3 regions of the Methylobacterium sp. 22177 genome follow, and region 3 is predicted to be linked to each of the others. Evidence: predicted binding sites of a transcription regulator. Region 3 holds the regulator's gene; each other region holds the start of a gene.

Region 1 (7,305 bases), on a different contig from region 3:
TCAGCCTGTCGACGCCCAGCGCGTAGAATTGCGGCGTGCTGGTCGTGTCGCCGCGGCCGTTGAGGATCGTCGGCGCCGACTGGAAGTAGCGCTCGACCCCGGTCTGCCCGCCGCCGACATCCGCGAACAGCGTGACCTGGTCGGTCAGGTCGTACTCGGTGCGCAGCAGGCCGCCGCGATCGTCGACGTCCGAGTACTCCCAGGGCTGGGTCAGGTTCAGGCGGCCGTCGGGCGCCCGCGGCACGGGCACGCCGGCCCGCAGGAGGAACGGGCGCAGCGGCGCGTCGAAGCGGTCGGTCTGCGCCAGCAGGTAGAGCCACGCGCGGAACCGGTCGCCCTGGTAGTCGAGGGCCAGGGCCCCGACGCCGGTCGTCTCGGTCTGGCGGTCGAAGGGCGTGGCGCCGCCGTGCAGGCTGCCGACGACGCGGGCGCCCCATTCCCGGCCCGGACCCCAGCGGCGGGCGACGTCGACCTGGCTGCCGCCCCAGGCGGACGAGCCGTAATCCAGGGTGACGCGCGTCAGGTCCGCTCCGGCGCGCTTGGGGACGATGTTGACCACGCCGCCGACCGCGCCGTTCGGCGACACCCCCGTCAGGGCGGCGGACGGCCCCTTCAGGACCTCGATGCGCTCCACGTAGTCGGTGAAGATGCGGAAGCTCGGGGCGATGCCGTAGAGCCCGTCGAAGGCGACCTCGCCGCTGGTGTTCTCGTTGGCCGGGAAGCCCCGGATGGAGAAGGAGTCGAACGGCGCCCCCGTGGTCTGGGTGGCGCGCACCGACGGGTCGAGGACCAGGGTCTCGGACAAAGTCCGCGCCTGCCGGTCCCGGATGAGCGTGTCGGTGTAGCTGGCGATGCTGAAGGGTGCCTTCTGCGTCTCGGTATCGCCCAGCAGGCCGAGGCGCCCGCCCCGCGCCACCTGACCGCCGGCATAGGCCGGCATCGGGCCGCGCGGCGCGGCCGCACCCTCGACCGAGAGTTCGCCGAGCTGGACATCCCGGCCGGCCCCCGCCTCCTCCGCGCGGGCGGCGTGCGGCCCGGAACCGACGAAGCCCAGCAGGACGGCCATCGGGAGAACCGGCCGGGCCGCGCGCCGTCGGCGCCGGGTCCGCGCGGAAACAGGTATTGAGAAGTCGTGGGACCGCATTGTCGCGACGGAGGCTCCGAATCACGGAGCAAGGCAGCAAATATCTCTACAGATGTCAAAAATACATTTGGAGTAATTACAATTACAGCCGCCGCGCGCGGGACGGATCTGGAGGACCGATATTGAACACGTTCTATACTGACCTCATACGCCGAACGACATCTTTATCAGTGCCTCGGCCATCGTCGCACGGTCGAGCCGGCGATTTCGCGGAAGGCGAGGCCGGATCTCGGCCGAGGCGCGCGGCCGGGATCGTCGGGCCGGGCGGGGCGCGACCCGGCCGCGATCGGGTGTGGATCGCGCGTCCGAGCGGGTCGCCGCGGCGGGGACCGGGGCGCCCGGTTGCCAGGGTTGCCCACCCCGCCTAGACGGGCCCGGCGCGAAACTTGCCCGTCACCCCTCCTCTTGTGCAGAGGTTTTCCCGTGATCACCGGTCCGTGCCTCATCGTCCAGCCGATCCACGCGGCGGGCCTCGACCGGTTGCGCGCGGCCGGGCTGGAGCCGCGCCCGGCGAGCGGGACCGATTCCGAGACGCTGGCCCGCGAGGTCGCCGACTGCGTCGCCGTCATCACCCGCAACACCGGCTTCCCGGCACGCGCCATCGCGGCGGCGCCGGCCCTGCGGGTGATCGGCGTGCACGGCACCGGCACCGACCACGTCGCCACCGCCGAGGCGACCGCGGCCGGGATCGTGGTGGTCAACACGCCCGGCGCCAACGCCGTCTCGGTGGCCGAGCAGACGCTGGCGCTGATCTTCGCCCTGGCCAAGGCCCTGCCGGAGGCCGACCGCTCGGTCCGGACCGGCGACGACAGCTTCAAGTTCACCGCCCGGCTGATCGAGCTCGCCGGGCTGACGCTGGGTCTCGTCGGCTTCGGGGCGATCGGGCAGGCGACCGCCCGGCTCGCCGCCGCCCTGGGGCTGCGGGTGCTGGCCTACGGCCCGAGCCGCCCGGACGCCGATTTCGCCAATGCCGGCGCCCTGCGGGCCGCCTCGGTCGACGCGCTCCTGGCGGAGGCGGACATCGTCTCCCTGCACGTGCCGCTGACCCCGGGCACCCGCGGCCTGATCGGTCGGGACCAGCTCGCCCGGATGAAGCGGGACGCCTTCCTGATCAACACCAGCCGCGGCGGCCTGATCGACGAGGCGGCCCTGGTGGAGGCGCTGGAGGGCGGCACGATCGCGGGCGCCGGGCTCGACGTCTTCGCCCAGGAGCCGCTGCCGGTCGACCACCCGCTGGCCCGCCAGCCCCGGGCGATCCTGACGCCCCATGTCGGCGGCTCCACCGGCGCGGCCCTGATCCGCACCGCCGAGACCGCCGCGACCCGCGTGGTCGACGTCCTCGCCGGCCGGCGGCCGGGCGGGCTGGTCAACCCGGATGTCTGGGAGCGGCGCCGCGCGCCGTGACACCCTGAGACCGGGGACCGCCGCGGGCCGCGCGACGGGCCTCCGACCAACAGCCTCATCCTGAGGTGCCCGCCTCGGCGGGCCTCGGAGGGGAGGCTCCAGGGATCGCGCTGGCCTCTGGAGGCCTCCTTCGAGGCTTCCGCCTCGCTCCAGCACCTGAGGATGAGGGAGCGGGCGAGAAGGCCGCGCTCCCGACATCCCCGCCCCCGGCGGATCACGCCCTTTCGTCCGGACCGCGACCGCCCGCCGCGCACCGTGTCATGCAATCGTCGCAGACGGGCCGGAAAGCCACCCGCTGCATCCGAGGCCAGAGAGGGCTCCATGGACTTCCACCGCCGCTTCACGGTCCTGATGTGCGCCCCGGCCTTCGACCCGGACGATCTCGAGGGCGCGCGCGTCAACCAGATCGTCGCGGCCGTGGAGCAGCGCGGCTTCGAGGTGGTGCGCGCCCGGCGCGTCGAGGACGCGGCCATCGCGGTCCAGACCGACGCGGCGGTCGGCTGCCTCGTGGTCGACTGGGGCAAGCGCGGCCTCGACGGCAAGGCGGCCGCCCTCATCGACATGATGCGCCGGCGCGGCCTGGAGATGCCGATCGTCATCATGGTCCGCCGCAAGCGGCTGGAGGACATCCCGGTCGAGCTCCTCGACTTCATCGACGGCTACATCTTCCTCGCCGAGGAGACGCCGGAATTCATCGCCCGCGGCCTCGTCAGCCGGGTCACGCAGTACGCCGAGACCCTCAAGACGCCGTTCTTCGGCGCGCTCGTCGACTACGCCGAGAAGGGCAACCAGCTCTGGACCTGCCCGGGGCACAACGGCGGCATCTTCTACAACCGGTCCCCCATCGGCCGGATCTTCGTGGAGCACCTGGGCGAGGCGATCTTCCGCGACGACCTCGACAACTCGGTCCTCGACCTCGGCGACCTGCTGACCCACGAGGGCCCGGCGCTGAAGGCCCAGAAGGAGGCCGCCAAGATCTTCGGGGCGGAGAAGACCTACTTCGTCCTCAACGGCACCTCGGCGTCCAACAAGATCGTCCTGTCCTCCCTGGTGGCGGAGGACGACCTCGTCCTGTTCGACCGCAACAACCACAAGGCGGCCCACCACGGCGCCCTGTTCCTGGGCGGCGGCATCCCGATCTTCCTGGAAACGGATCGGAACGCGTACGGCCTGATCGGGCCGATCTTCCACGAAGCTCTCGACGAAGGCCGGATCCGGGAGAAGATCCGCCGGAACCCGCTGGTGACCGATCCGGAGGCGTGGCGCCGGGAGCGGCCGTTCCGCGTCGCGGTGATCGAGCAGTGCACCTACGACGGCACGATCTACGACGCCCAGGAGATCCTGGAGAAGATCGGCCACCTCTGCGACTACATCCTGTTCGACGAGGCCTGGGCGGGCTTCATGAAGTTCCACCCGCTCTACGCAAGGCGCTTCGCCATGGGGCTGACGGGCCTCGACGAGACCTCGCCCGGCATCGTCGCCACGCAGTCGACCCACAAGCAGCTCGCGAGCTTCAGCCAGGCCTCGCAGATCCACACCCGCGACGGCCATATCCGCGGCCAGACCCGGCGGGTCGAGCACAAGCGCCTCAACGAGAGCTTCCTGGTCCACGCCTCCACGTCACCCTTCTATCCCCTGTTCGCCTCCCTCGACGTCGGCGCCCAGATGATGAAGGGGCGCTCCGGCATGATCCTGTGGGACGACACGATCCGCCTCGGGATCGAGTGGCGCAAGAAGGTCCGGGCGATCCGGCGCGAGTTCGAGGAGAACGAGCGCGACCCCGCCCGGCGCTGGTTCTTCGACCCGTTCGTGCCGGACGTGACGGTGAACGCCGAGGGCGCCGAGGTGCCGTGGGAGAGCGTGCCGACCGACGAGCTCGCCGCGACGCCGCGCCACTGGGAGCTGAAGCCGGGCGCGCGCTGGCACGGCTTCAGCCACGTGGCGCCGGGCTACGCCATCACCGACCCGAACAAGCTCACCGTGCTGACCCCCGGCTTCGACCGGCACACGGGGGCCTACGCCCAGCACGGCGTGCCGGCGCCGATCGTGGCGCAATACCTGCGTGAGAACCGGATCGTCGCCGAGAAGAACGACCTGAACTCGCTGCTCTTCCTGCTGACCCCGGGGGTCGAATCCTCCAAGGCCGGCACGCTGATCTCGGGCCTCGTCGCCTTCAAGCGGCTCCACGACGACAACGTCGCGCTGGAGGAGGCCATGCCGGAATTCGTCAACCGCCGGCCGAACCGCTACCGCGGCGTGCGCCTGCGCGACCTCTGCGGCGAGTTCCACGCCTTCCACCGGGAGGCCGGCACCTCCGCGCTGCAGCGGCGCCAATTCGCCCCCGAGCACCTGCCCGAGATGGTGATGCCGCCCAAGAAGGCCGCCCAGCTGCTGACCCGCAACAAGGTCGACTACGTGCCGATCGCCGAGGCCGAGGGGCGGATCGCCACCACGCTGATGCTGGTCTACCCGCCGGGCATCGGCACGGTGCTGCCGGGCGAGCGCCTGGACGAAAGGGCCAAGCCCATGCTCGACTATTTCAAGATGTTCGAGGCCTCCGCCAACCTGTTCCCGGGCTTCGAGGCCGAGATCCAGGGCGTCTACCGCGAGGTCGACCCGGACGGGCGGATCCGCTTCCACACCTACGTGGCGCGGGAGGGGGTCTGATGGAGATCGAGGTCGAGACGCCCGGCCCGGTCCCGGCCCGGTCCTGCCCCGACATCGTCATCCGCGCCTCCTCGGACGCCGATGTCGAGGCGATGGTGGCGATCTACGAGCACCACATCAGCCGGGGCGTCAGCGACGTCGGCGTCGCCGAGGAGGACCGGCTGCTCCCCGACGACCTGAAGCGCCGGCGCAAGACCATGCGCAAGAAGCGCCTGCCCCACCTCGTAGCGGATCGCGACGGCGCCGTGGCGGGCTACGCCTACGCGGTGCCGTTCCGGAAGCGGCCCGCCTACCGCTACACGCTCAAGCACTCGATCTACGTGCATCCCGACCACCTCCATGCCGGGATCGGCCGGCGCCTGCTGCCGGCCCTGATCGAGGCCTGCGCGGCGGGCGGCTACCGCCAGATGATCGGCTACATCGACGCCGAGAACGCGGCCTCCCTGCGGCTCCACGAGGCCTGCGGGTTCGAGCGGGTCGGCTACCTGCGGGCGGTGGGCTTCAAGTACGGCCACTGGTCGGACAGCGTCATGGTCCAGCGGGCGCTGGGGACCGGCTCGGAGGACCGGCCGGGGTAAAGGGCGCGCCGGGACGAGTCCGGGCGCCCGCGGGATTCGGACCGTCCGCCTGTCGCCGCGCGCGGCCCGCGTCAGTGTCCGACTGCCGGCCGCGCCGTCGCGACGATGTCGACCTCGACTCCGACGTCGAGCGCCACCCACTGGCCCGAGGCCCAGGCCCCCTGCCCGACCCCGAACTCGGTGCGGACGAGGCCGACGCGCCCCGCGGCGCGCGCGGTGTCGCCCGCCAGGGTCAGGTGGAACGGCAGCGTCACGGGCCGGCTCGTGCCGCGGATCGTCAGCGTCCCGATCGCCGCGTAGTCGCCCTGCCCCTTGTCGACGAAGCGGGTCGCCTCGAAGCGCGCCTCGCTCCCCGCCTTGACGTCGAACCAGTCCTTCTGCGGCAGGGCCTCGTCGCGCTGGACGTCGCCGGTCCGGGCGCTGGCGAGGTCGACCAGCACGAGCGCGTGCCCCGCCTCGGGCTTGGCGGGGTCGAGATCGATGTCGGCCTTGAACCGCTCGAACCGCCCGGTGAACGGCACGCCGACCTGCACGCCGGAGAACCGGATGGCGCTCTTGCCCGGATCGACCGCCCACTCGGCGGCCGCCGCCGGCAGGGGGGCGGCCTGGAGAGCTGCCAGCAGGCAGAGGTGACGCGCGTTCATCGGGTCGGCTCCACGGTCGGGGTGATCGACGTGCTGCGCCCCGGCAGCATGCGGCGCAGCACGTCGTCGCGCAGGAGGAGGTGGTGGCGCAGGGCCGCCGCCACGTGGATTGCGAGCAGAGCCGCCAGGAACCACGCCCCCAGGGCGTGGACCCGCTTCAGGACGCCCTCGGCGGCGGCGGGGTCGGGGGCGAGGCCCGCCAGCGGCAGGTGCGGCCAGGGCACGATCCCGTAGAGCACCGTCGGGATGTTGAACGGCGACAGCGAGACCACGGCCCAGCCGGTCAGGGGCAGCCCGACGAGGAGCAGGTAGAGCAGGGCATGCGCCGCGCCGGCCGCCCGGCGCTCCCGCGCCGGCATCCCGGCCGGGTGCGGCGGCGGCCGGTGGGTCAGGCGCCAGAGGACGCGCAGGGCGGTCAGCGCCAGCACGGTGATCCCGACCGACTTGTGCCACTGGTAGAGCTGGAACTGGCGCAGCGGCGCCAACCCCGCATGGGTCATGGTCAGGCCCAGACCGATCAGGACGAGCACGCCCAGCGCGCTCGCCCAGTGCAGCAGGATCGCCACGGCGGAGTACCGCCGCGCGGAGACCCCGTTCGCCATGGCGGATCCTCCCAGCTCAGTCCTGCTTCTCGAAGGCGCCCGCGATCGTGAGGTGCAGCTCGTCGCCGATCAGCGGCACGTAGGTCTTCACCCCGAACTCGGAGCGCTTGAGCGTGCCGGTGGCCTCGAAGCCGACCGTGTATTTCTTGCTCAGCGGGTTCACGCCGGCGCCGACCAGGGTGACGTCGAGCGTCACCGGCTTGGTCACGCCGTGCAGCGTCAGGTCGCCCGTCACCTTCGCGTGGTCCTTGCCGGCGGGCACGACC
Region 2 (7,305 bases), on a different contig from region 3:
GATCGCCGCCGTCAGCGTGCCCAGGAAGGCGATGCCGAGGGTCTCGCCCAGCGCGTGCAGGAAGGTCCAGAACTGGCCCTCCGGCGACGGCGGCAGCATCAGCACCGCGAAGGTGCCGAGCCGCCCGAGACCGTGGAGGATCCGCGCCACCGAGAAGTCGAGGCGCCAGGCGCCGAGCGCCGCGAGCCCCACCAGGACGACGAGCAGGGCGGCGAGCCGCGCCCGCCCCGGCCAGTCGGTGCGGAACTGCGCGGGGTAGCGCGCGCGCAGGCGGGCGAGGTCGGCCCGGGCCGCCGCCCGCAGGGCCTCGGGACGCGCGCTCATCGGGCCTGCTCCGCGCCGATCAGGCGGTGGCGGACCCGCTCGGTGACGAGGTCGATGCAGAAGACGGTCAGGATGATCAGCACGAGGATCGCGCTCACGTCAGCGTAGTAGAAGTTGCGGATCGCCACGAGGAATTCCTGGCCGATGCCGCCGGCGCCGACGAAGCCCATCACCCCGGCCCCGCGCACGTTGATCTCGAAGCGCAGCAACGCGTAGGAGGCGAAGTTCGACAGGACCTGCGGCAGCACCGCGAAGCGCACCGTCTGGACCCAGGTCGCGCCCGAGGCCGACAGGCCCTCGACGGGGCGCATGTCGATGTTCTCGACCACCTCGGAGAACAGCTTGCCCAGCGCCCCCGTGGTGTGGATCGCGATGGCGAGCACGCCCACCATCGGGCCGAGGCCGAAGGCGATCACGAAGATCAGCGCGAACACCACCTCGGGGACGGTGCGGCACAGTTCCAGGAGGCGCTTGGCGCCGACGCGCAGCGCGCGCGACCGCACGAGGTTGGCGGCGGCCACGAAGCTGAGGGCGAAGCCCCCGAGCCCCCCGAGCAGCGTCCCGAGATAGGCCATGAGCAGGGTCTCGCCCAGCAGGCCCAGCCATTTGGGCAGGCCCCAGTACCAGGCGCGGACGTCCTCCAGCGGGTGATCGAGGCCGATCGGCGGCAGGATCTGCTGGATGTAGGCGGTGAACTTGCCGATGTTCTCGGCGAGGACCAGCGGCCGCACCTCGGCGATCAGCCCGGCGACCACGGCGAGCGCCGCCACCAGGGCGAAGCCCGCCAGCGTGCGGCGGCGGGCTTCCCCGGTCGCCGCCGCGTAGAGGCCGGAGAGGGCGGCTGCCCGCTCCGGCGACAGGGGTGTCAGACCGCGCAAGGCGGGCGGCTCCGGATCAGGACTTCCGGCGCTGCTCGTCGTTGAAGCGCAGCATGTCGATGATCGGCTGGTAATCCTTGAGGGTCACCGGCGTGAGATCCTGGTCCTTGCCGTCGGAGAGCCGGTCGAACGCGGCCTTGTCGGCCTTCGGCAGGGCCACGAAGGCGTCGCGGATCTTGGCCTTCAGGTCGTCCGGCAGGCTCGCCAGCACGGCGAATGGCCCCTCCGGCAGGAAGTCGGACTTGAACACGACGCGGAAGTCCGACTGCTGCATCGGGGTGCCGTCGGGCTTCTTGAGCATGCCCTTGGCGGCCATGCGGGTGACCATCGTGTCGGTCTCGGAATTCCACAGGTTGGCGGCGGCGTCGGCGGTGCCCTGGGTGAGCGCCAGCACGGCGTTCTCGTGGCTGCCGGCGTAGAAGGTCTTGCCGAAGAACTTCTCCACGTCGTAGCCGGCCCGCTTCAGGAAGAAGCGCGGCGCCTGGTTGCCCGAGGTCGAGTTCGGATCGACCAGGGCGAGGTTCTTGCCCTTCAGATCCTCGACGGTCTTGTAGGGGCTGGAGGCCAGCACGTAGACCACCGAATAGTAGCCCGAGGCGCCGGTCTCGTGCTTCTGGTTGACGATCGGCTCGATCTTCACGCCGGTCATCACGGCCCGCGCGAAGGAGGCCGGCCCGTACCACGCGATCTGGATGTTGCCGGCCCGCTGGCCCTCGATCACGGCGGCGTAGTCGCTCGCCACCCGCAGCTTCACCGGCACGCCGAGCGTCTTGGTCAGGTAGGCGGTGAGCGGCGCCCACCGGTCGGCGGTGCCCGAGGCGTTCTCCGCCGGGATCACGCCGAGCGTCAGCTCCGGATACTGGGCCTTCCAGTCCTGGGCGGCGGCCGGCAGGCCGAGGAGGGCGAGGGCCGCGGCGGCGGCGAGGGTGCGTCGGGTGATCATCGGGTCGTCCTTCGTGGCGGCGTCGGCGAGGTTCGGCCGGCCAAGGGCCGGTCGGGCGTTTCCAGAGCGGTGCTCGTTGGCAGTGCTCGTTGGCAGTGCTCGTTGGCGGTGTTCGCTGGGGCCCGGGGCCCGGATCAGGCGCCGAGAGCGGCCTCGCGGACCGGCCGGGCCGGCACGAGACCGGGCCGGCCCGGCATCGCGGCCCGCTGCTCCGCCTCGCGCTGCGCGGAATCGTCCAGCACCTCGCCGGCCTCCAGGCCGTAGAGGCGGCGCGCCACGTCCTCGGTCAGGTCGAAGGGGCCGCCCTCGAACACGACCCGCCCGGCCGCGAGGCCGACGAGGCGGTCGCAGTAGGCGCGGGCGAGGTCGAGGGAGTGCAGGTTGCACAGCACGGTGATGCCGTAGCGCCGGTTCACCTCGGCCAGCGCGTCCATCACCAGGCGGGTGTTGCGCGGGTCGAGGGAGGCGACCGGCTCGTCGGCGAGCAGGATCTCGGGCTCCTGCACGAGGGCGCGGGCGATGGCGACGCGCTGCTGCTGCCCGCCCGACAGGCCGTCGGCCCGCTGGCCGGCGAACTCGCCCATGTCGAAGCTCTCCAGGGCGGCGAGGGCCATGGCCCGGTCCTCGGCGGACCATTGCCGGAGCAGGGAGCGATAGGTCGGCACGTGGCTGAGGCGCCCCATCAGCACGTTCGTCATCACGTCGAGGCGGCCGACGAGGTTGAACTGCTGGAAGATCATGGCGCAGCGGGTGCGCCATTCCCGCAGGGGACGGCCGCGCAGGGTCGTCACCTCGCGGCCCTCGTGGAGGATGCGCCCCGAACTCGGGTCCGCCAGCCGATTGATGAGGCGCAGGAGCGTCGACTTGCCGGCGCCCGACCGGCCGATCACCCCGACGAAGCTGCCGGGCTCGATCCGGAGCGACACGCCGTCGACGGCGCGCCGGTCGCCGTACTGGCGCGTGAGATCCTCGATAACCAGCATGCAACCATCCGCCGCGGAGTGGCCGCACGTAAACGCCGGTTTCACGACGATTGGATGACGTATTCGGAACGATTATATTTGCCGGCGCAACATCTCGGTTATTTCGATAGCCGACTTAATCTTCGCAGCGCTCCAGGAACGCCTCAATCGGCAGGCCGCGGAAATCCGGCAGCGCCCGGCGCAGGCGCTCGTGGTCCCAGTCCCACCAGGCGAGGCGCATCAGGCGGGCGGCGATCGCCTCGGGGAAGCGGCGCCGGACCGGCCGGGCGGGATTGCCGACGACGATCGTGTAGGGCTCGACGTCGCGGGTGACGATGGCGCCCGCTCCCACCACCGCGCCGGTGCCGATCGTGCGCCCCGGCAGGACGACCGCGCCGTGGCCGATCCAGACATCGTGGCCGATCGCCACCGGGCTCGCCCGGCGCCGGTCGAAGAAGGCGGGCTCGTCCGATTCGTCCGGCCAGTAGGCCCGCGCCCGGTAGGTGAAGTGCGCCTGGGAGGCGCGCTCCATCGGGTGATTGCCGGGATTGATCCGCACGCTGGCGGCGATCGAGCAGAACTTGCCGATCGCGGTGTAGATCACCTCGCCGTCCTCACCGATGTAGGAATAGTCGTCGAGGATTGTCTCGGTGAGCCGGGTGCGGGCGCCGACCTCGGTGTAGCGGCCGAGGCGGCTGTCGACGACCCGGGCGCTCGGATCGAGCGCGGGTTCGAGGCCGAGGGGGCGGTCAACCACGGGCTTCTCCGAAGGGCAGGCGCGCCAGGAGCCGGAACGGCTCCGACCCGTCCTGGATCAGGAGGCTGACGGCGTCGATCCGCAGGGGCTCCGGCCCCGCGGCGCCGTAGGCTTCGGACAGGCGCCGGTGCCAGGAATCGCGATCCGCCTCCGGCAGGGCGTCGGTCAGGGTCATGTGGAAGCGGAAGGCCTCGAACACGTACGGGTAGCCCCAGCGCGCGAGGAGCGCGCGGCCGCGCGCGTCGAGGCGCTCCGGGCGGCGCTTGGCGCGCTCGGCCTCCGTGAGCGGCGCCCGGAACGGGTCCAGGGCGGCGACGCATTCGGCCGCCAGCAGCCCCAGCTCCGGCGGCGGGGCCTCCGGCACCAGGGCGAGGAACGGCCCGAGGGCGGCGACCCGGAGCGGGCCCACCGCCACCGGCGGGTGCGCGGCCGCGAGGTCGCGGGCGGCGGCGACGAGGTCGGCCTCCGCGGCGCCCGGGGCGAGGCGCATCGGCGCCTTGAGGGTGGCGTGGAACCCGTAGACCCGCGCGCCCGCCGTGACCGCCGCGAGATCACCGAGCCCCTCCGGGTGCGCGACCGGCAGCCCGGAGACGTTGTCGGTGCCGAGGACCGCGCGCCCGAAGGCTTCGAGGCGGGATCCCGGGGCGGGCAGCCAGTAGAGGGCGTAGCGGCGCGACACGTCAGGGCCTCCGATCGCCGGGCGGTCAGGCCGTCGGCGCGTAGGAGCGCGCGCCGGCGGCCCGCCGGGGGCGCACGTCCATGGCGTTGCCCCGCCACACGATGGCGCTCCGCATCCAGGCGCCGAGCCAGATCGCCGGGATCAGGGCGTCGCGCGCCAGGAAGGCCGCCAGCGTGCGGGGCGAACGGTGCCAACCCGCGCGGACCGCGAGCCGGTGCTCGGCGGCATAGCACAGGGCGGCGAGGCCGGCAGCGCCGGCGAGGCCCGCGAGGCTGCCGGCCCAGAGGGCGACGAGGAGCGCCGGCAGCAGGACGCCGCTGCCGATCTCGGGGGCGAAGAACAGCGGGAAGGTCACGCGGCGCAGGCGCGCCCAGCGCAGCTGCCGCGCCCAGACCTCCCGGAAGCCGCGCGGGCCGAGCGGCTGCTCGAACGGGCTCGCCACGAGGTGGACGCGCTTGCCGGCGGCGCGCACGAGCTTGGTGGCGGCCGCGTCCTCGGCGATCTCGGCGGCGAGCGCCTGGAGCCCGCCCTGCGCCTCCAGGAAGGGCTTGTGCCAGAGCATGCTCTTGCCCTGCGCGAAGCCCAGGCCGAAGGCCTCGGCGGCGTATTGCCAGCGCGCCTGGAGGGTGTTCAGGAAGGCGCACTCCACCTCCGCCATGAAGCTGCCCGGGCGGGCGCCGGCCGGGGTGGAGCAGACGAGGCCGGTATCGTCGCGCCACGCCGCCTGGAGCCGCTGGAGGTAGTCCGGCGGCATGGCCACGTTGGAATCGGCGAGCACCACCCAGTCGTGGGCGGCGGCGCGCCAGCCGCGCAGGCAGTTGTTGAGCTTCGGGTTCGCGCTGACGCGCTCGTCGCCGCGGATCAGGCGGGCCGGCACCTGCGGGTGGGCCTCGATCAGGCGCTCCACCATCGGCACGATCGGGTCGGCCGGGTCGGCCACGCAGAAGATCAGCTCGTAGGCCGGGTAGTCGAGGCGGAAGCTGCGGACGAGCATCTCCTCGCTGTACGCCTCGACCCCGCGCAGCGGCCGGACCAGGGAGACGGGCGCGCCGTCGGGGAATTGCGACGGGCCGTGGTTCCGGCCGAGGCGCCGGGCCGCGACGGCGATGCTGCCGACCTGGACGAGGGCCAGGAGCGCGCCGAGGGACAGGGCCGGCACCGTGGCGTCAATCATGCGGATCCCTCGTGCGATCGGGCGAGCGGTCCGGTCCGCTAGCGGCTCGACCGCGTCAGGCGTGTGACAGCGCCGCCCGGCGCTCCCGGTCCCGGTCACCGACGCGGCGCGTCGCGTCGCGGGCCGTCACGGGCCGTCACGGGCCGTCACGGGCCGTCACGGGCCTGCCGTCGCCCGTCACCCAACCGTCACCGCTCCATCTTAATCCCGGCTCACCACCACGTAGAATTCCGCGAGGGTTCATGTCCGATTCCGCCGTGATGCCGTCGGGGGCGGTGGGAGGCCGGCGGGCGGGCGGTCCGCGCCTCGACCACGGGACGCATCTCGGCGGGGTGGTCGCGTTCCTCCTCGTCCTGGTGGCGGGCCTCGGCTACGCGGTGGTGAGCCTCGTCGCCGACATGAACGCGGTCGGCGAGGCGCCCCTGGCCTACGGCGCCTTCGCGCTGCTCGGCCTCGCCCTGCTGATCGCCCTCGCCTTCGAGTTCGTGAACGGCTTCCACGACACCGCCAACGCGGTCGCCACGGTGATCTACACCCACTCGATGCCGCCGCTCGTCGCGGTGATCTGGTCGGGTGCCTTCAACTTCCTGGGCGTGATGCTGTCCTCGGGCGCGGTGGCCTACGCGATCGTGACGCTGCTGCCCGTCGAGCTGATCCTCAACGTCGGCTCGCACGCGGGCTACGCGATGATCTTCGCGCTCCTGCTGGCGGCCATCATCTGGAACCTCGGGACCTGGGCCTTCGGGCTGCCGAACTCGTCGTCCCACGCGCTGATCGGCTCGGTGCTCGGCGTCGGCCTCGCCAACCAGCTGATGAACGGCGGCGACGGTACCGCGGGCGTCGACTGGACCCAGGCGCTCAACGTCTTCAAGGCGCTGCTGTTCTCGCCGGTCTGCGGCTTCGTGCTCGCGGCGCTGCTGCTGCTCGCCCTGAAATTCACGGTGCGCCGCAGGGACCTCTACGAGGCGCCCGAGGGCGACGCGCCCCCGCCCCTGTGGATCCGCGGCCTGCTGATCCTCACCTGCACGCTGGTCTCGTTCTTCCACGGCGGCAATGACGGGCAGAAGGGCATGGGCCTGATCATGCTGATCCTGATCGGCGCCGCCCCCACCGCCTACGCGCTCAACCGCACCATGGCGGACGACACGACGCCCGCCTTCGTGCAGGCCTCGACGGCGGCGAGCGCGGTGTTCTCCGCCCGCGCCCCCGGCGCGGCGGTTCCGGACGCCGCCGCCGCGCGCCGGACGGTGACGGAGGCGCTCAAGACCAAGGCGCTGAACACGCCGCCCGTCTACGCGGCCCTGGCGGCGCTCTCCGACGACATCGCCGCCAGCGTCAAGAATTACGGGGCGATCCGGACGGTGCCGGCCGCCCAGACCCAGAACCTGCGCAGCGACATGTATCTCGCCGCCGACGCGGTGCGCGTGCTGCCGAGCGCCGGGGCCGACTTCTCGGAGACCGACAAGGCGGACCTGAAACGCTACGCGGGCCTGCTGAACGACGGCACGCGCTACATCCCGGGCTGGGTGAAGGTCTGCGTCGCCCTGGCGCTGGGTCTCGGCACCATGGTCGGATGGAAGCGCATCGT
Region 3 (7,305 bases):
GGGCCTGGATCGACGCCTACCATGCCCGGGTGCGCGAGACCCTGGCGCCCGGGCTCGACACCGCCGCGCGCGACTGGCTGGAGCGGGCGACGGCGCCGCTGGAGGGGTGAGCCGGCCGCACGGGACCCCGGACGCGACCCCGGACGCGGTCCATGGTAAGACCCGGCGCCACGGAAACGCCCGCGCCGGGCGAGAGACGCCGCGCGTGAAACCGCGACCGCCCCGCGCGCGAAGGGACAGCATGATCCGCCGCCTCGCCATCCTGATCCTGGCCCTCGCCGCGAGCCTCTCGGCCGCCGCGGCGCAGGGGTTTCCGCAGGGCTTCCGCACGCCCGCGGACCTCGTGCGCGCGAGCCTCGTGGCCGAGCCCGCCGCGGTCGCCGGCGCGCAGCCCTTCACGCTGGCCGTGCGGATGCAGATCAAGCCCGGCTGGCACGTCTACTGGCGCAATCCGGGCGATTCCGGCCTGCCCCCGGAGGTGACCTGGACCCTGCCGGCCGGCTTCAACGCCGGCGCGATCCGGTGGCCGGCGCCGGAGCGCATCCCGATCGCGACCCTCATGAACTACGGCTACGAGGGCGAGGTCACGCTCCTCGTGCCGGTGACGCCGCCGCCGAGCCTCGACCCGGCGGACCCGGTGCGGATCCAGGCGAAACTGACCTACCTCGTCTGCGAGACCGAGTGCGTCCCCGGCTCGGCCGACCTCGCCCTGACGATGCCCGTGGGCAAGGCCGAGCCGGACCCGGCCAGCGCCGCGCTGTTCGCGCGCGCGCGCGCCGCCCTGCCCGTGCCGGCGCTCTGGCCCCTGCGCCTGTCGAGCCAGGGCGACACCCTGCGCCTCGATTTCGCCGCGACCGGTCTCAAGCCCGAGGCGGTCCGCAACGCCGCGTACTTTCCCTACGCCGAGACCGCGATCGACAACGCCGCCGCCCAGGTGATGACCGTCGACGAGACCGGCCTGCACCTGACCCTCGCGCGGAGCAGCCCGACCGATCCGGTGCCCACCGCGCTGCCCGGCGTCCTGACGGTCGACGAGGTCGACGCCGCCGGGACCCGCCGGCTCGCCTTCGCGTACGGCGACGAGCCGGTGCTCCCGGCCGCCGCGGCGCCGGCCCCGACCGCGCCGAACCCGGGCGCGACCGGGCCGGCAACCTCCGACTTCGACGCGCTGACCCTCGCGACCGCCGCGGCCTTCGCCTTCCTCGGCGGCCTGATCCTCAACCTGATGCCCTGCGTTTTCCCGGTCCTCTCGATCAAGGTCCTGAGCCTCGTGCGGCACGCGGGCGAGGGGCCGGCCCGGCTGCGGCTCCACGGCCTCGCCTACACGGCCGGCGTCCTGGCGAGCTTCCTGGCGCTCGCCGCTGCGCTGATCGGCCTGAAGAGCGGCGGGGCCGCGATCGGCTGGGGGTTCCAGCTGCAATCGCCCGCCGTGGTCGCGGGGCTCGCCTACCTGCTGTTCGCGATGGGCCTGAGCCTCTCCGGCGCGGTCCATGTCGGCGGGCGGCTCGCCGGCCTCGGAGACGGCCTCACCCGGCGCGCCGGCCTGAGCGGCTCGTTCTTCACGGGCGTGCTCGCCACCCTGGTGGCGACGCCCTGCACGGCGCCGTTCATGGGCTCGGCGGTGGGCTTCGCGCTGACCCAGAGCGCCGGCGTGGCGCTCGCCGTCTTCGCCAGCCTCGGCCTCGGCCTCGCCCTGCCCTTCCTGCTCCTGACCCTCTGGCCGCCGGCCCTGCGGGCACTGCCGCGGCCGGGCGCCTGGATGGAGACCCTCAAGCAGGTGCTGGCCTTCCCGGTCTACGCCACCGTCGCGTGGCTGATCTGGGTGCTGGCGCAGCAGGTCGACCCGCGCGGGCAGCTGGCGGCGCTGATCGGCCTCGTGCTCGTGGGCTTCGCCGCCTGGGCCTGGGAGCACGGCCGCGCCGCCGCGCCGCGGACGGGTCGGATCGCGCAGGCCGCCGCGGTGCTGGCGCTGATCGCGGTCGCCTCCCTCGCCGTCACCCTGCCCCGGAGCAGCGCCGCGCCGGCGGCGCAGGCTGCCGCCGACGGGGTCGAGCCGTTCACGCAGGCGCGCCTCGACGCCCTTCTCGACGCGCACCGCCCCGTCTTCGTCGACATGACCGCCGCCTGGTGCATCACCTGCGCGGTCAACGAGGCGACCTCGCTCAACACCCGGGCGGTGCGGGCCGCGATGGCCGAGCGCGGCGTGACCTACATGAAGGGCGACTGGACCAACCAGAACCCCGAGATCACCCGCCTGCTGGAGAAGCACGGGCGCAGCGGCGTCCCGCTCTACCTGCTCTACACCGGGACGGGGGAGCCCCAGGTGCTCCCGCAGATCCTGACCGAGGGGACGGTCCTGGCGGCGCTGGAGGCGGTGCCGGCCGCCGCGGGACGGAGCGCGGCGCTGGCGCGCTGAACCCGTCCGCGGTCTCGGGCGCCTGAGCAGAGACGGCGCGCCGGAGCGATCTGTCGCTCCGGCAGTCCATGGGGCCTCCTCAGGCCTCGAGCGAGAAGGTCTCGTCGAAGGCGTAGCCCGAGCCGCGGACCGTGCGGATCGGGTCGGCTTGGCGCGGGCCGTTCAGCGCCTTGCGCAGCCGCCCGACATGCACGTCCACCGTGCGCTCGTCGATGTAGACGTCGTGGCCCCAGACCCCGTCGAGGAGCTGCTCGCGGGAGAAGACCCGGCCCGGCGCGAGCATCAGGAATTCCAGCAGCCGGAACTCTGTCGGGCCCAGATGCAGCTCCTCGCCGCCGCGACGGACGCGGTGGCCGGTGCGGTCGAGCTCCAAATCGCCCGCCGCCAGCCGGTCCGAGACGTGGGCGGGCTTGGCCCGGCGCAGCAGCGCGCGGATCCGGGCGAGCAGTTCAGGCACCGAGAACGGCTTGACGATGTAGTCGTCGGCGCCCGTGCCGAGACCGCGGACGCGGTCGCCCTCCTCGCCCCGGGCGGTGAGCATGATCACCGGCAGGCGCTCGGTCTCCCGGCGCGCCCGGATCCGGCGGCACAGCTCGATCCCGGAGAGGCCGGGCAGCATCCAGTCGAGCAGGACGAGGTCCGGGATCCGCTCCGCCAGGAGCAGCTCGGCGTCGTCGCCGCGCGCCGCCGAATCCACCAGGAAGCCCTCGGCCTCCAGGTTGTAGCGCAGCAGCGTGGTCAGCGCCTCCTCGTCCTCGACGATCAGGACTTGCATGCTCACGTTCGACGACTCGTTCTACCGGCGGTCCCGCGGATGGTGCAGGAGGCGCCGCCCGGCCTCAACCTGCACGGTTACTGGCCCCGGCCATGCCCGCAGGAAGGCCGGGGTCGGGGGCTCACGGCGCCTGGAGTCCGTCCACCGTCGCGTAGTTCGACGCGTCGTTCTTCGGCCGGTCGCCCGCCAGGGTCTCCCCCGTGGCGAGGTAGTGGATCGTCTCGGCGATGTTGGTGGTGTGGTCGCCGATGCGCTCGACGTTCTTGGCGCAGAACAGCAGATGCGTGCAGAACGAGATGTTGCGCGGGTCCTCCATCATGTAGGTCAGGAGCTCGCGGAACAGGGAATTGTACAGGGCGTCGATCTCACCGTCGCGCTCCCAGACGTCGTGGGCCGCCTGGACGTCGCGGCTCGCGTAGGCGTCGAGCACGTCCTTGAGCTGGCCCTCGGCGAGGTCGCTCATGTGGCGCACGCCGAGCACGATCTTCTGGGCCGGCGCCTGGTCGGAGATCGCCACCACGCGCTTGGCGACGTTCTTGGCGAGGTCGCCGATCCGCTCGAGATCGCCGGAGACGCGGATCGCCGAGATGGTCTCGCGCAGGTCGATCGCCAGCGGCTGGCGCCGGGCGATCAGCAGCACGGCGCGCTCCTCGATGTCCCGCTGCAGTGCGTCGAGGCGCTTGTCGGCGAGGATCACCGCCTGGGCGAGCGTGTCGTCCCGGCGCACGAGGGCATCGGTCGCCTCCGCGGTCATCTTCTCGGCGACGCCGCCCATCTCCGAGATCGAGCGACGCAGGTTCTCCAGGTCGGTGTCGTAGGAGGTGACGATATGGCCGGGCATGGCGGATCCTTCGATGGGGTCCCGGGGACGGCACTCCGGGAGGTTTGCGGATCCGCCGACGCGCCGGAGACGCGAGCGGCGGTCCCGGGACCGGAGCGGCCCGGCAGACTAGCCGAAGCGGCCGGTGATGTAGTCCTGCGTGCGGCGCTCCGTCGGATTCATGAACATCCGGTTGGTCGGACCGAACTCGACGAGCTGCCCCAGATACATGAAGGCGGTGAACTGCGAGATGCGCGCCGCCTGCTGCATGTTGTGGGTGACGATCACGATGGTGAACTCGTCGCGCAGCTGCTCGATCAGCTCCTCGATGCGGCCGGTGGAGATCGGGTCGAGGGCCGAGGTCGGCTCGTCGAACAGGATCACCTCCGGACGCTGCGCCACCGTCCGGGCGATGCACAGGCGCTGCTGCTGGCCGCCCGACAGGCCGGTCCCCGGCTGCCGGAGCTTGTCCTTCACCTCGTCCCAGAGGGCGGCCTTGCGCAGGGATTCCTCGATCCGGCCGTCGAGCTCGGATTTCGGCAGCTTCTCGTAGAGGCGCAGGCCGAAGGCCACGTTGTCGTAGATCGACATCGGGAACGGCGTCGGCTTCTGGAACACCATGCCGATGCGCGAGCGCAGCTCGTTCAGGTCGACGGAGGGGCTGAGGATGTTCTCGCCGTCGAGCAGGATCTCGCCCTCCGCGCGCTGCTCCGGGTAGAGGCTGTAGATCCGGTTGAAGCAGCGCAGCAGGGTGGACTTGCCGCAGCCGGAGGGGCCGATCAGCGCCGTCACCTGCCGGTCGTGGAAGTTGAGGTTGACGTCCTTCAGCCCGTGGAAGCTGCCGTAGTAGAAGTTCAGGTCCTTGACGGCGATCCGCACGGGGCCGCCCTCTTCGGCGCGGTTGCGGTTCAGCTCGACCGTCGGGATCGCGGAGGCGGCGTTCATCGTCGTGTCCTCGAAAGGGGGCTCAGCGCGAGGCCTGCGGCTTGATCACGAGGCGCGCGATGATCGACAGCGCCAGGATGGTCGCGGTGATCAGGAGCGCGCCCGCCCAGGCGAGGCCCTGCCAGTTCGGGTAGGGCGAGAGGGCGAACTGGTAGATCATCACCGGCAGGTTCGCGACGCCGCCCATCAGGTTGGCCGAGAACCAGGAATTGTTGTTGAGCGCGGTGAACAGCAGCGGCGCGGTCTCGCCGGCGATGCGGGCGAGCGCCAGGATGATGCCGGTGACGATGCCGGCCGAGGCCGCCCGCCAGGTCACGCTCATGATCACCGTCGAGGGCGGCGCGCCGAGCGCCGCGCCGGCCTCCCGCAGGGTTCCGGGGACGAGGCGCAGCATGTCCTCGGTGGTGCGCACGATCACCGGCACGGCGATGATCGCCAGGGCCACGCCGCCGGCCCAGCCCGAGTAGGTGCCCATCGGCCGCACCATCAGCGTGTAGACGAACAGGCCGATCAGGATCGACGGCGCCGAGAGCAGGACGTCGTTGAGGAAGCGGATCAGGGCCGCCAGCTTCGAGCCGCGCCCGTACTCGGCGAGGAAGGTCCCGGCCATGACGCCGACCGGTGTGGCGATCAGGATGCCGATCCCGGTCAGCACGAGGCTGCCCAGGATCGCGTTGGCGATGCCGCCGCCCTCGGAGCCCGGGCCCGGGGTCGGGTTGGTGAACAGGGTGGGCGTGAAGCCGCGCACGCCCTGGACGATCAGCATCACCAGGATCGAGCCGAGGACCAGGGCGCCCACCACCGTCGCGGCGGTGCAGGCGACGCGCAGGGCCCGGTCGGCGACGCGGCGTCCCTGGCGGACGCGGCCGGGGCGGCGCTGGGCGGCCGGGGCGATCGTGCTGGAGGAAACCATCGCGCGTGCTCCTCAGGCGGCCTTGACGCGGCGCGTCAGCAGCCGGGCGATGATGAGCACCACGAAGGTGATCACGAACAGGATGCAGCCCAGGGCCATCAGCGCGTTCAGCTGGAGGCCGTCCGCCTCGTTGAACTCGTTGGCGATGCGCGACGCGATGGTCGAGCTCGGGTCGAAGATCGAGGCCGAGAGCCGGTTGGCGTTGCCGACCACGAAGGTCACCGCCATCGTCTCGCCGAGCGCCCGGCCGAGGCCGAGCATGATCGCGCCGATGATCGAGACCGCCGCCTGCGGCACCAGCACGTGGCGCACGACCTCCCAGGTGGTGCAGCCGATGCCGTAGGCGCTCTCGCGCAGCACGGTCGGGATCTGGTCGAGCATGTCCCGGGCGATCGAGGCGATGAACGGCACGATCATGATCGCCAGGATGATCCCGGCGGTGAACACGCCGACGCCCGACGGTACCCGGGCGTAGAACAGCGTGCCGACGATCGGCATGCCCTCCACGAGGTTCGAGACCGGGATCTGGACGTAGCGCGCGAAGAGCGGCGCGAACACGAACAGGCCCCACATGCCGTAGATGATGCTCGGCACGGCGGCGAGCAGCTCGATCGTCATGGCGACCGGCTTGCGGGCCCAGCCCGGGCAGAGCTGGGTGAGGTAGACCGCGATGCCCAGCGAGACCGGCACGCCGATCAGCAGGGCCAGGAAGGCGGAGGCGACGGTCCCGATCACCGCGACCAGGGCGCCGTACTGCTCGGTCCCGACGTTCCAGGCGCTGGAGGTCAGGAAGCTGAAGCCGAACTCGCGGAAGGCGGGCCAGCCGCCGTACAGGATCGAGCCGAGGATGCCGGCGAGCACGAGCAGCACCAGCAGGGCCGCGCCGTACGAGCAGGTCCGGAACAGCGTGTCGAGGCTCCGGCTCGGCGCCTTCCGCGCGGTCGCGGTACGGGTTCGGCCGAGGGCGATCGATTCGGTCAAAGCGGGCATCCGCGGTTCTCTGCGAAGGGGGGCGTGGTAGCGCGCTGCGTTCCCGGAAGCGAGGGAGGAGGTTCTCACCTCCTCCCGGCCACGCTCACATGTTGAGGACAGGCTTGCCGTCCTTGCCCTTCACGTCCTTCCACTCCTGGTGGATCAGTTCGACGACGTTGTCCGGCAGCGGGACGTAGTCGAGGTCGGTGGCGAGCTTGTCGCCGTTCTTGTAGGCCCAGTCGAAGAACTTCAGCACGGCGGCGGACTTGGCCGGATCGGCGGCGTCCTTGTGGACCAGGATGAAGGTCGCCGCCGTGATCGGCCACGCCTCCTCACCCGGCTGGTTGGTCAGCGAGATGCCGAAGCCCGGGGCGGCCTTCCAGTCGGCGCTGGCGGCCGCGGCCTGGAACGCCTTGTCGTCGGGCTGCGGGTACTTGCCGGCCTTGTTCTGCAGCAGGGCGTAG

Evidence for each region. The regulator PhoB, encoded in region 3, activates phosphate uptake and scavenging genes when phosphate is short. The targets are predictions, from matches to a motif close to TGTCATNNANCTGTCAT.
Region 1: a site for PhoB is predicted at 2,805-2,821, ahead of ACTJK8_RS29485 (Orn/Lys/Arg decarboxylase N-terminal domain-containing protein). Genes of this name have one in related genera too.
Region 2: a site for PhoB is predicted at 5,893-5,909, ahead of ACTJK8_RS30490 (ceramide glucosyltransferase). Genes of this name have one in related genera too.

Annotation. Positions count from the first base shown of each region.
Region 1 is NZ_JBQEPK010000061.1:9,748-17,052, reverse strand. It holds gene ACTJK8_RS29495 (TonB-dependent receptor) at 1-1,066, opposite strand, end outside; gene ACTJK8_RS29490 (hydroxyacid dehydrogenase) at 1,568-2,548, shown strand; gene ACTJK8_RS29485 (Orn/Lys/Arg decarboxylase N-terminal domain-containing protein) at 2,870-5,215, shown strand; gene ACTJK8_RS29480 (GNAT family N-acetyltransferase) at 5,215-5,793, shown strand; gene ACTJK8_RS29475 (YceI family protein) at 5,865-6,437, opposite strand; gene ACTJK8_RS29470 (cytochrome b) at 6,434-7,039, opposite strand; gene ACTJK8_RS29465 (YceI family protein) at 7,056-7,305, opposite strand, start outside.
Region 2 is NZ_JBQEPK010000071.1:25-7,329, reverse strand. It holds gene phnE (phosphonate ABC transporter, permease protein PhnE) at 1-324, opposite strand, end outside; gene phnE (phosphonate ABC transporter, permease protein PhnE) at 321-1,202, opposite strand; gene phnD (phosphonate ABC transporter substrate-binding protein) at 1,219-2,145, opposite strand; gene phnC (phosphonate ABC transporter ATP-binding protein) at 2,280-3,128, opposite strand; gene ACTJK8_RS30500 (chloramphenicol acetyltransferase) at 3,244-3,864, opposite strand; gene ACTJK8_RS30495 (DUF1045 domain-containing protein) at 3,857-4,543, opposite strand; gene ACTJK8_RS30490 (ceramide glucosyltransferase) at 4,569-5,717, opposite strand; partial or broken gene ACTJK8_RS30485 (inorganic phosphate transporter) at 5,960-7,305, shown strand, end outside.
Region 3 is NZ_JBQEPK010000002.1:63,149-70,453, reverse strand. It holds gene ACTJK8_RS02670 (aminopeptidase P family protein) at 1-110, shown strand, start outside; gene ACTJK8_RS02665 (protein-disulfide reductase DsbD family protein) at 242-2,416, shown strand; gene phoB (phosphate regulon transcriptional regulator PhoB) at 2,496-3,191, opposite strand; gene phoU (phosphate signaling complex protein PhoU) at 3,313-4,032, opposite strand; gene pstB (phosphate ABC transporter ATP-binding protein PstB) at 4,141-4,956, opposite strand; gene pstA (phosphate ABC transporter permease PstA) at 4,979-5,869, opposite strand; gene pstC (phosphate ABC transporter permease subunit PstC) at 5,882-6,859, opposite strand; gene pstS (phosphate ABC transporter substrate-binding protein PstS) at 6,945-7,305, opposite strand, start outside.